4 regions of the Streptomyces sp. GSL17-111 genome follow, and region 3 is predicted to be linked to each of the others. Evidence: riboswitches for the same ligand, from Rfam matches in the RefSeq annotation. Region 3 holds a riboswitch; each other region holds the start of a gene.
What was found. Region 3 has a riboswitch for cobalamin ahead of V6D49_RS03750 ((2Fe-2S) ferredoxin domain-containing protein). Riboswitches for the same ligand answer to the same signal wherever they lie in the genome.

Region 1: it holds a riboswitch for cobalamin, as region 3 does, so the genes downstream of both, V6D49_RS07245 (ribonucleoside-diphosphate reductase subunit alpha) here and V6D49_RS03750 ((2Fe-2S) ferredoxin domain-containing protein) in region 3, are expected to answer to the same signal.
Region 2: it holds a riboswitch for cobalamin, as region 3 does, so the genes downstream of both, V6D49_RS23060 (cobalamin biosynthesis protein) here and V6D49_RS03750 ((2Fe-2S) ferredoxin domain-containing protein) in region 3, are expected to answer to the same signal.
Region 4: it holds a riboswitch for cobalamin, as region 3 does, so the genes downstream of both, V6D49_RS20540 (prenyltransferase/squalene oxidase repeat-containing protein) here and V6D49_RS03750 ((2Fe-2S) ferredoxin domain-containing protein) in region 3, are expected to answer to the same signal.

Annotation. Positions count from the first base shown of each region.
Region 1 covers NZ_JBAJNS010000001.1:1,718,003-1,720,193, forward strand. Annotated here, with positions in the region: gene V6D49_RS07235 (YbdD/YjiX family protein) at 1-88, shown strand, start outside; gene V6D49_RS07240 (GNAT family N-acetyltransferase) at 232-753, shown strand; cobalamin riboswitch at 808-966, shown strand; gene V6D49_RS07245 (ribonucleoside-diphosphate reductase subunit alpha) at 1,089-2,191, shown strand, end outside.
Region 2 covers NZ_JBAJNS010000001.1:5,187,709-5,189,899, reverse strand. Annotated here, with positions in the region: gene V6D49_RS23070 (inorganic phosphate transporter) at 1-579, shown strand, start outside; gene V6D49_RS23065 (hypothetical protein) at 653-865, shown strand; cobalamin riboswitch at 1,047-1,169, shown strand; gene V6D49_RS23060 (cobalamin biosynthesis protein) at 1,300-2,191, shown strand, end outside.
Region 3 covers NZ_JBAJNS010000001.1:902,980-905,170, forward strand. Annotated here, with positions in the region: gene katG (catalase/peroxidase HPI) at 1-400, shown strand, start outside; gene V6D49_RS03750 ((2Fe-2S) ferredoxin domain-containing protein) at 450-854, opposite strand; cobalamin riboswitch at 897-1,084, opposite strand; gene V6D49_RS03755 (ferric reductase-like transmembrane domain-containing protein) at 1,120-2,124, opposite strand.
Region 4 covers NZ_JBAJNS010000001.1:4,598,902-4,601,092, reverse strand. Annotated here, with positions in the region: gene lanKC (class III lanthionine synthetase LanKC) at 1-316, opposite strand, end outside; cobalamin riboswitch at 548-713, shown strand; gene V6D49_RS20540 (prenyltransferase/squalene oxidase repeat-containing protein) at 861-2,191, shown strand, end outside.

The DNA of each region.
Region 1 (2,191 bases), 820 kb from region 3:
CGCCCCGGTGCTCAGCCGCCGCGCCTTCGAACGCCGCCGCACGGACGCCCGCGAGGCCGACCCCCGCGAGGGCTTCCGCTGCTGCTGACCCCCGGCCCGCCGGTGGGCCGCCGTTCCCCCCATGGCGGCGGCCCACCGGCGCCCGCACCGTCCCGCACCGCCCGACCCCGTGCCGATGACCGTGTTCGAAAAGACCCGCACGATGTCCGAGCCGTGCAGGAGACTGGCCCCATGGACGTCACCACGGATCTCACCGTGCGCCCCGCGCGCCCGGAGGAACTGGACGCGATCGGGGAGCTGACCGCCGAGGCCTACCTCGGCGACGGCCTGCTGGACTTCGGCGAGGAGGACCCGTACCTGGCGGAGCTGCGGGACGTCCGGCGTCGCTCCCTCCACGCCGAGGTGCTGGTCGCCGCCGACGAGCGGAACGGCGAGGTGCTGGGCGCCGTCGCCTTCGTCGGCGAGGGCGGCCCGTACGCCGATCTGGCCGGGACCGGCGAGGGCGAGTTCCGGATGCTCGCGGTGCGTCGCGAGGGCCGGGGGCGCGGCGCCGGGGAGGCGCTCGTCCGCGCCTGCGTGGAGCGGGCACGGGAGCGGGGGCTCGCACGGCTGGTGCTCTCCAGCCAGGCGGGCATGGAGCCCGCGCACCGGCTCTACCGGCGCCTCGGCTTCGTCCGCACCCCCGAGCGGGACTGGGAGCCGCTGCCCGGCTTCGGTCCCCTGTGGACGTTCGCGCGGGAGCTGGCGGCGTGAGGCGCTGACGCTCCCCTCCCCCGCCCCCTTCGGTGCGCGACACCGTGGGACACAACATGTAGGGGTGCCGGGAGTTGTCGCCCCTACATGTATGCTCGACCCGCTGTCTTAGCAGGGGAATCCGGTGGGAGTCCGGAGCTGTCCCGCAACGGTGTGCACGGTGCCGCAGGGTGCCGCGCGAGCCCGAGTACCTGCCGACGGCGCAACGATTCGTCCGGGCCTCGTGGAATGGGCCGGGGGACGTTCCGCGGTGTGTTCCGCCCGTAGTGGCGGCCGGTCCGTGTGCGCCTGCCCGCCTCCCGCGCGGCCCCGCACAGCGAGGGAGAGCACACCCCGTGACCATCGCATCCGCGGAACCCGCGTCGGCGGAGTTGTCGCGCACGCTGACGGAGCTGACGGCCGACCTGCCCGCGCTCTCGCCTGCCGCGGTCGCCGAGGCGGCGCTGCGGGGCGCCCGTCGCGCCGCAGGGACGGGCGAACTGCACGCGCTGGCCGTCGAGGCGGCCGCCGGCCTCATCGGTGAGGAGCCGCAGCACTCCCGGCTCGCCGCCCGGCTGCTGACCCTGGCCATCCGCCGGGAGGCGGCCGAGGAGGGCGCGGTGTCCTTCTCGACGTCCGTGGCCGCCGGGCACTCCGCCGGGCTCCTCGCGGACGCCACGGCCGGCTTCGTCCGCGCACACGCCGACGCGCTCGACGCCCTGGTGGATCGGGCCGTGGCCGAGGGCGCCGACGACCGGTTCGAGTACTTCGGGCTGCGGACGGTCCACTCCCGCTACCTGCTGCGCCACCCGGTCAGCCGCCGCGTCGTCGAGACGCCGCAGCACTTCCTGCTGCGGATCGCGTGCGGGCTGGCCCCGGCCGACGGCGGGGAAGCGCTCTCCGAGGTCGCGGAGCTGTACCGGCTGATGAGCTCCCTGGCCTACCTGCCCTCCTCCCCCACCCTCTTCAACTCCGGCACGCGGCACCCGCAGATGTCGTCCTGCTACCTGCTGGACTCGCCCCGGGACGAGCTGGACTCGATCTACGAGCGCTACCACCAGGTCGCACGCCTCTCGAAGCACGCCGGCGGGATCGGGCTGTCGTACACGCGGGTGCGCGCACGGGGGTCGCTGATCCGGGGCACCAACGGGCACTCGGGCGGCATCGTGCCCTTCCTGCGCACGCTGGACTCCTCGGTCGCGGCCGTCAACCAGGGCGGTCGGCGCAAGGGCGCGGCCTGCGTCTACCTGGAGACCTGGCACGCGGACGTCGAGGAGTTCCTCGAACTGCGCGACAACACCGGCGAGGAGGCCCGCCGCACCCACAACCTCAACCTCGCGCACTGGATCCCGGACGCGTTCATGCGCCGCGTGGAGGCCGACGAGGACTGGTCCCTGTTCTCCCCGGTGGACGTGCCGCACCTGCCCGACCTGTGGGGCGAGGAGTTCGACGCCGCGTA
Region 2 (2,191 bases), 4.3 Mb from region 3:
TACCTGGGCGGCTGGCGCATCATCCGCACCATGGGCCGCGGCCTCACCGACATCCACCCGCCGCAGGGCTTCGCCGCGCAGACGAGCTCGGCCGTCACCATCCTGGCCTCCTCGCACCTCGGCTTCTCCCTGTCCACCACGCAGGTCTGCTCCGGTTCGGTGATGGGCTCGGGCTACGGCCGCAAGGGCGGCGTGGTGCGCTGGAACACGGCGTACCGCATGTTCGCGGCCTGGGGCCTGACGATCCCGGCGGCCGGTCTGGTCGCCGCGCTGGCGGCGCTGCTGGCCGTCCAGGGCGACTGGGGCGTCACCGTGGTGGCCGTCCTCTTCGTGGCCGCCTCCGGCGCGATCTGGGCCGCCTCCCGCCGCGCCGTCGTCGACCACACCAACGTCAACGACGACGAGCCCGGCCCGTCCGCCGAGCCGGCCGGCCAGGGCGCGGGCGACGCCGGGGACTCCGGCGTGATGTCCGCCGCCGTCCAGGCCGTCAGCCCGCCGCCGGTCGGCGCGCAGCGCGGCGACTCCCAGCCGGACGACGACCCGAACGCGGCCGAGCGCCGCACCCCGAGCGCCGTCTGACGGCGCACCCCCAGCGCCGTCTCACGGCGACGGAACTGGCTCCCCGCACCACGACCCCCCAAGGACAAGCCTGATGGACATCGACTGGGCAGCACTCGGCCAGGTCTTCGGCGTCAGCCTGGTGGCGACGGTCGCCCTCGTGGGCGTCTTCACCCTCGGCATCGTCGGCGGCTCGGCGCGCAAGGCGGACGGCAGCACCGGTGCGCTGGCCCGCGTGGGCTCCTACGCCGCCTACGCGGTCTGCGCCGGCGCCGTGGCGCTGGGCATCTACACCATCGCGGCGTAGCCGCCGACAGCCCGCACACGTCGGGCCCTCGCGAGCGCGCACGCAGCACGGCGGAGGGGCACGGATCAGGTCCGTGCCCCTCCGCCGTGTGTCTGCTCACACTCTCCCGACGCAGGTCAGCGCCGAGTTGACGCCTTCTGCGGGCCGTGGTGGACTTCGCGTTGCCAAACGGCGGCAGGGGAGGAAGCCGGTGCGAATCCGGCGCGGTCCCGCCACTGTCACCGGGGAGCACTCCCCCACCCGAGGTCACGGCCGCGCGCGGTTGGAAGGCCGGGGGACGTGTCGATCCGGGAGCCAGGAGACTCTCGTCGCCGGACACGTCGAGCCAGGGCGCGGACCCTGAGTGAGGACACATCGCATGCCCGGCACCGCCATGCCTCCAGACCGCTGCGCCCCGCCCACCGAGCAGGTGCCGACGGCGAGCTGACGACGCCATGGGCCGCACCTCTGCCGGGGTCCTCCTCGGCTTCCTCGGCGACGCCCTCCTCGCCGATCCGCGCCGCGCGCACCCCGTGGCCGCCTTCGGGCGCGCGGCGGGACGCGCCGAACGCCTGCTGTGGCGCGACCACCGCGCCGCCGGGGCCGCGCACACCGCCCTGTGCGCCGGGTCTGTCGTCCTCGCCGCCGCCGCACTCTGCCGTGCGCCGGACCGGCTGCCCGCCCGGCACGCGAACCCGGCGGCCGTCGCGCTGAGCGCCGCGGTCACCTGGAGCGTGCTGGGCGGTACCTCGCTCGCCCGGGAGGCGCGGGCCGTCGCCGCCGCGCTGGAGGCCGGTGACGTCGAGGCGGCACGCGCCCGGCTGCCGCACCTGTGCGGCCGCGACCCGCAGGCGCTGGACGCGGACGGCATCGCCCGCGCGGTCGTGGAGTCCGTCGCCGAGAACACCTCCGACGCCGTCGTCGGTGCCCTCGTGTGGGGCGCGCTGGCCGGTGTTCCGGGCCTGGCGGGCTTCCGGGCCGTCAACACGCTGGACGCGATGGTGGGTCACCGCTCGCCCCGCTACCGCCGGTTCGGCTGGGCGGCGGCGCGGCTGGACGATGTCGCCGGGTGGCCCGGCGCGCGGCTGACGGCGGCGCTGGCCGTCGCGCTGGGACCCGACCCCGTCGGGGCGCGGGCGGCCTGGCGGGCCGACGCGCACCGGCATCCCTCCCCCAACGCCGGGCCGGTGGAGGCGGCGTTCGCCGGGGCGCTCGGTGTCCGGCTGGGCGGCACGCTGGCCTACGGCGGCCGGGTCGAGCACCGTCCCGTCCTGGGCGGCGCCTCGGGCCGGGAGGTGACGGTGGCGGACGTGGAGCGGGCCGTGCGGCTCTCCCGCCACGTCGGAC
Region 3 (2,191 bases):
GCTGATCGACCGCGCGAACCTCCTCACCCTGAGCGCCCCCGAGATGACCGTCCTCGTCGGCGGCCTGCGCGTGCTGGGCGCGAACGCGCAGGGCTCGGCCCACGGCGTGCTCACCGCCACCCCCGGCGTCCTCACGAACGACTTCTTCGTCAACCTGCTGGACCTGGGCACGACGTGGAAGGCGACCTCCGAGGACGCGAGCACCTTCGAGGCCCGTGACGACGCCACCGGGGAGGTCACCTGGACCGGCACCCGCGCCGACCTCGTCTTCGGCTCGAACTCCGAGCTGCGGGCGCTCGCCGAGGTCTACGCCTGTGACGACGCCCGGGAGAAGTTCGTGCGCGACTTCGTCAGCGCCTGGGACAAGGTCATGAACCTCGACCGCTTCGACCTGGTCTGAACCGCCATCCGGGCCGTCCCCCTGCGGGGACGGCCCGGGTGCCGCCGGTTCACGGCGCGGTGCGCCGCCCCGGCGGGGTGAACGTGTAGAGGTCCAGGATCTCCGGCAGCGGCGCGACGCCGGGGCCGCCGTCGCCGATCCAGTCGACGATGTCCTCCGTCGCGGCCGGGTCGTTGACCAGCCCCAGCCAGACCGGCCGGGCCCCCGCCGCCCGCCCCTCGGCGGAGGGCTGCACCACGACGACGTTGGCCTGGTCGCAGACGTCGAGGCAGTCGGAGACGCGTACGGGTGCGGCCGCGCGCAGCCGCTCGGTCTGGGCCGCGTGGTCGACGCCGGTGATCTTCGGGCTGCCGCAGCAGCAGTCCCGGCACACGACGACGCGGCACGGCAGCGGTCCGGTCGCCGCGCCGCCGCCCGGAGCGGCGGCCGTCGTTCGCGTCGGTGGTGCGGACATGCCGCGCCCTCCCTCTCTCCGGGGAGATCCGCCCCGGGGGTTCGTCGAGGAGGCGGCAGCGTGAGTCTCCTGGCTCCCGGGTCGATGCCTGCCCCGGCCTTCCCACCCGTCTTCGGGCAGTGGCCTGTCGGGACCGGCTCGCCGGTCACAGTGGCGGGACCGCGCCGGATTCACACCGGCTTCCTCGTCCGCCGTCGCCTTGTCGTCCGACATCATCCCATCGCCCGGAACGGCGCACCTCGGCGCCTGCGGCGAGGGGCCCGCGTCAGTCGGCCGCGTGGTCGTGCGGGAGGGTCGCGGACGGCTCGGCCGGCCGGTCCCGTCCGCCGTCGTGCCCGGACACCGGCACGACGACCAGCCCGACGAGCACGGCGGCGGCCACGACGCGGCCCAGGGCCCGGGTCGCCCAGGTCGGGGCGAGCGCCCTCGCGCCGGTCCCGGGCGGCGGGCCGAGTCGCTGTGCTCGCCGGGCGGGACGCAGCAGTCGGTACAACAACAAAGCCGCCACGGGAAGTTGCAGGAGCCACAGCACCGTGCGCGGCCACTCCCCGTACCAGACGTTGGTCCCGTACAGCAGTGTGTGCCACACGCTCAGCACGTACACGACGATCACGAACCGGTGCAGGCGCCGCCAGGTGTTCGCCCCGATGCGGTGCCGTACGTAGAACAGCAGCCCCAGGGGGACCGCCAGGTACAGCGCGCCCTGACCGATCGGAATGGCGATCTGCCCGGTCCCGGAGTCGTACCATCCGGGCACGAAGCTGTCGGCGAAGCCCGCCCACAGTCGCTCCGCCCAGGCCAGCGACGTCTCGTAGCGCACCAGTTCGGCGGCGAACATCAGCGCGTGGGCGGCCATCAGCGCCATCGTGGTCAGGCTCGTCGTGCGGTGCCAGCGCTCCAGCGTCTCCCGGCGGACCGGCAGGCGGGCCGGCCGGCGGCCGGAGAGCAGGAGTCCGAACATGACCGTGCCCCAGGCCCACAGGAGCCCGGACCAGCCGAACGCCTGGCTGAGCAGGTACATCCAGTAGGTGCCGGGGTCGTCCATGAAGGGCATGACGGCGACGGTGTCCGAAGTGCCGGAGTCCATGCGCACGTACAGGAAGACGAACACGGCGGCCGTCACGAGCACCGCAGCGGCGGCGTCGGGCAGGGCGGCGCGGAGATCACCGCGCAGAGCCACCCGGTCGGGGGGAGGGGGCGTGCGTCCCGCCGGGGTGGCGGTTCCCGCCTCCTGGGGCCTCACCTCGTCCCGTCTCACCTCGGACGGCATCGCGGACCTCCCGTTTCTCAGAGCACCGCGGAAGAACGGTGCGCCTGGTTCGTGGGCGACCAGTCTG
Region 4 (2,191 bases), 3.7 Mb from region 3:
GCAGCAGGTGCAGGTCGGGGACGAACTTGAAGGCGACGCCGCGCGGGACGCAGTAGTCCCAGACGCGTTCGACGACGGTGCCGGCGTTCCCCAGCGTGGCCGAGACGTGCACCTTCCACCCCTGCGCGGGGAACTCACCCTGTTCCGGGCGCAGTTCCAGCCAGTCGCCGCTGCGGGCGGACAGCCAGCCCTCGGGGACCGGGCGGCGGGCGGCGGCGAGCGTCGCGTCCCGGCCACCCGCCGCGGTGGAGAGACGGTCGGGGGTCTCGTAGAAGTGCGGGTCGGCCAAGCAGTAGGCCTCGTACCGGCTGTCCATCGTCCCCCTTCGGTTCCGGGTCGGTGCACGGGGGGGGGTCGGCCCCTCGTTCCGGCTCGGCACAGACGTTTCCATGCCGGTGCGTGACCGAACAGTCACGGCTGTCATGAGACCGGTATGACAAACGCATGGGCTGTTGGGCCCCGGTGGACCAGTCACCGTGCGGCACCAAGAAGAACGCTGCGTGTCCCACCTGCTGAGCGGGTGTGACCGGCGGCACCGCGGCCCGGGCCCGTTGCGCCGTTAGAGTGTCCGGTGCAGTACGCGCCCTGGTCGGGGGAAGCCGGTGGGAATCCGGCGCTGACCCGCAACCGTGAACGGCACCGCAGGACCGCACCGGAAGGAGCGGCTCCGGCGGGCCGCGAGCCGGAAGACCCGCACCACGGCGTACCCCTCCCCCGGGAGGGTCCATGGCTCCCGGCGGAGCGTTCGCAGCGCGCCGCCGGCACCGTCGAGGTCTGCGGATGCCGAGCCCGGAGAGCCGCGCGCCCAGCGTGGCCCGCCCGTGGTGCCGGTGTGCGCGACCGCCACCGAAAGGCACCTGATGCTCCTGCGCCGCTGCGCCACGGCCCTGGCCGCCGCCACCGTCCTGAGCGCGTCGGCGGCCCCCGCCGCCCTGGCCGACGCCTCCCCGTCCCCGTCCGCCGAGGTGACGCTCCCGGCCGGGTTGTACGGCGCCGGGGACCCGCAGTACGACGCGGTGTGGCGGCAGTCGACGGCGCTGCTCGCGCAGGACGCGCTCGGCGTCACCCCGGCCGAGTCGGCCGTGGAGTGGCTGACGGACCAGCAGTGCGACGACGGTTCCTTCACCTCCTACCGCGCGGACCCGCAGGCGCCCTGCGACGCGGAGACACCGCGCGACACCAACGCGACGGCCATGGCCGTGCAGGCCCTGGCGGCGCTGCGCGGAGCGGACGCGGGCGCGGTCGGGGACGCGGTGGCGTGGCTGGAGTCGGTGCGCAACGAGGACGGCGGCTGGGCGTACTACGCGGGCGACCCGGCGTCCGACGCCAACTCCACGGCCGTCGTCGCGGGCGCGCTGAACGCGGCGGGCCGCGACGGCTCGGGCGAGGACTCCCCCGCCGCCGCGCTGAGCGCCTTCCAGCTCGGCTGCGACGCGCCGGACGGGCAGGCCGGCGCCTTCGCCCACGTCCCCGAGGAGAACGGCGACCTGAAGCCGAACGGCCTGGCCACGGCGTCCGCCGCGCTCGGGGCGCAGGGCCTGGGCCTGGCGGCCGAGGCCGCCGGTCAGGACGCCGGGACGCCGACGCTCCCGGAGTGCGACGAGGACGGCCGGTTCCCGGCCGAGCGGTCCGCGCAGGCCGCCGCCGCCTACCTCAGCGCCGAACTGGAGCGCAACGGCGGCTACCTGGAGTTCGCCATGCCGGGCGCCGAACCGCAGCCCGACCACAGCGGGACCGCGCTGGCCGTCATCGCCCTGGCGGCGGGCGGTCACGAGGACGCCGCGCGGGAGCCGCTGAACTGGCTGGCGGACCACCACGGCCAGTGGCAGGGCCTGAACGAGAGCCCGGCGGGCCTCGGTCAGCTGGTGCTGGCGGTCCGGGCCACGGGCGGCGACCCGGAGGCGTTCGGCGGCTCGGACCTGCTCGCCCGGCTGAGCGCCACCGGGCCGGAGCCGCAGCCCTCGAAGGAGCCCAAGGGGTTGGCGTCCGAGAATCGCGACGGCGCGGACGGCGAGGAGGGGAACGGCGCGGCCGTGTGGTGGGTCGTCGGCTCGATCTTCGTCGCGGGCGTCGGCATCGGCCTGCTGGTGAGTCTGCGCAAGCGCGGCACGGGCACGAACGGCTCGGCCGACCGCTCCGCGAACGGGCCGGACGGCTCGTCGGACGGCCCCTCGGACGGCTCGTCGGACGG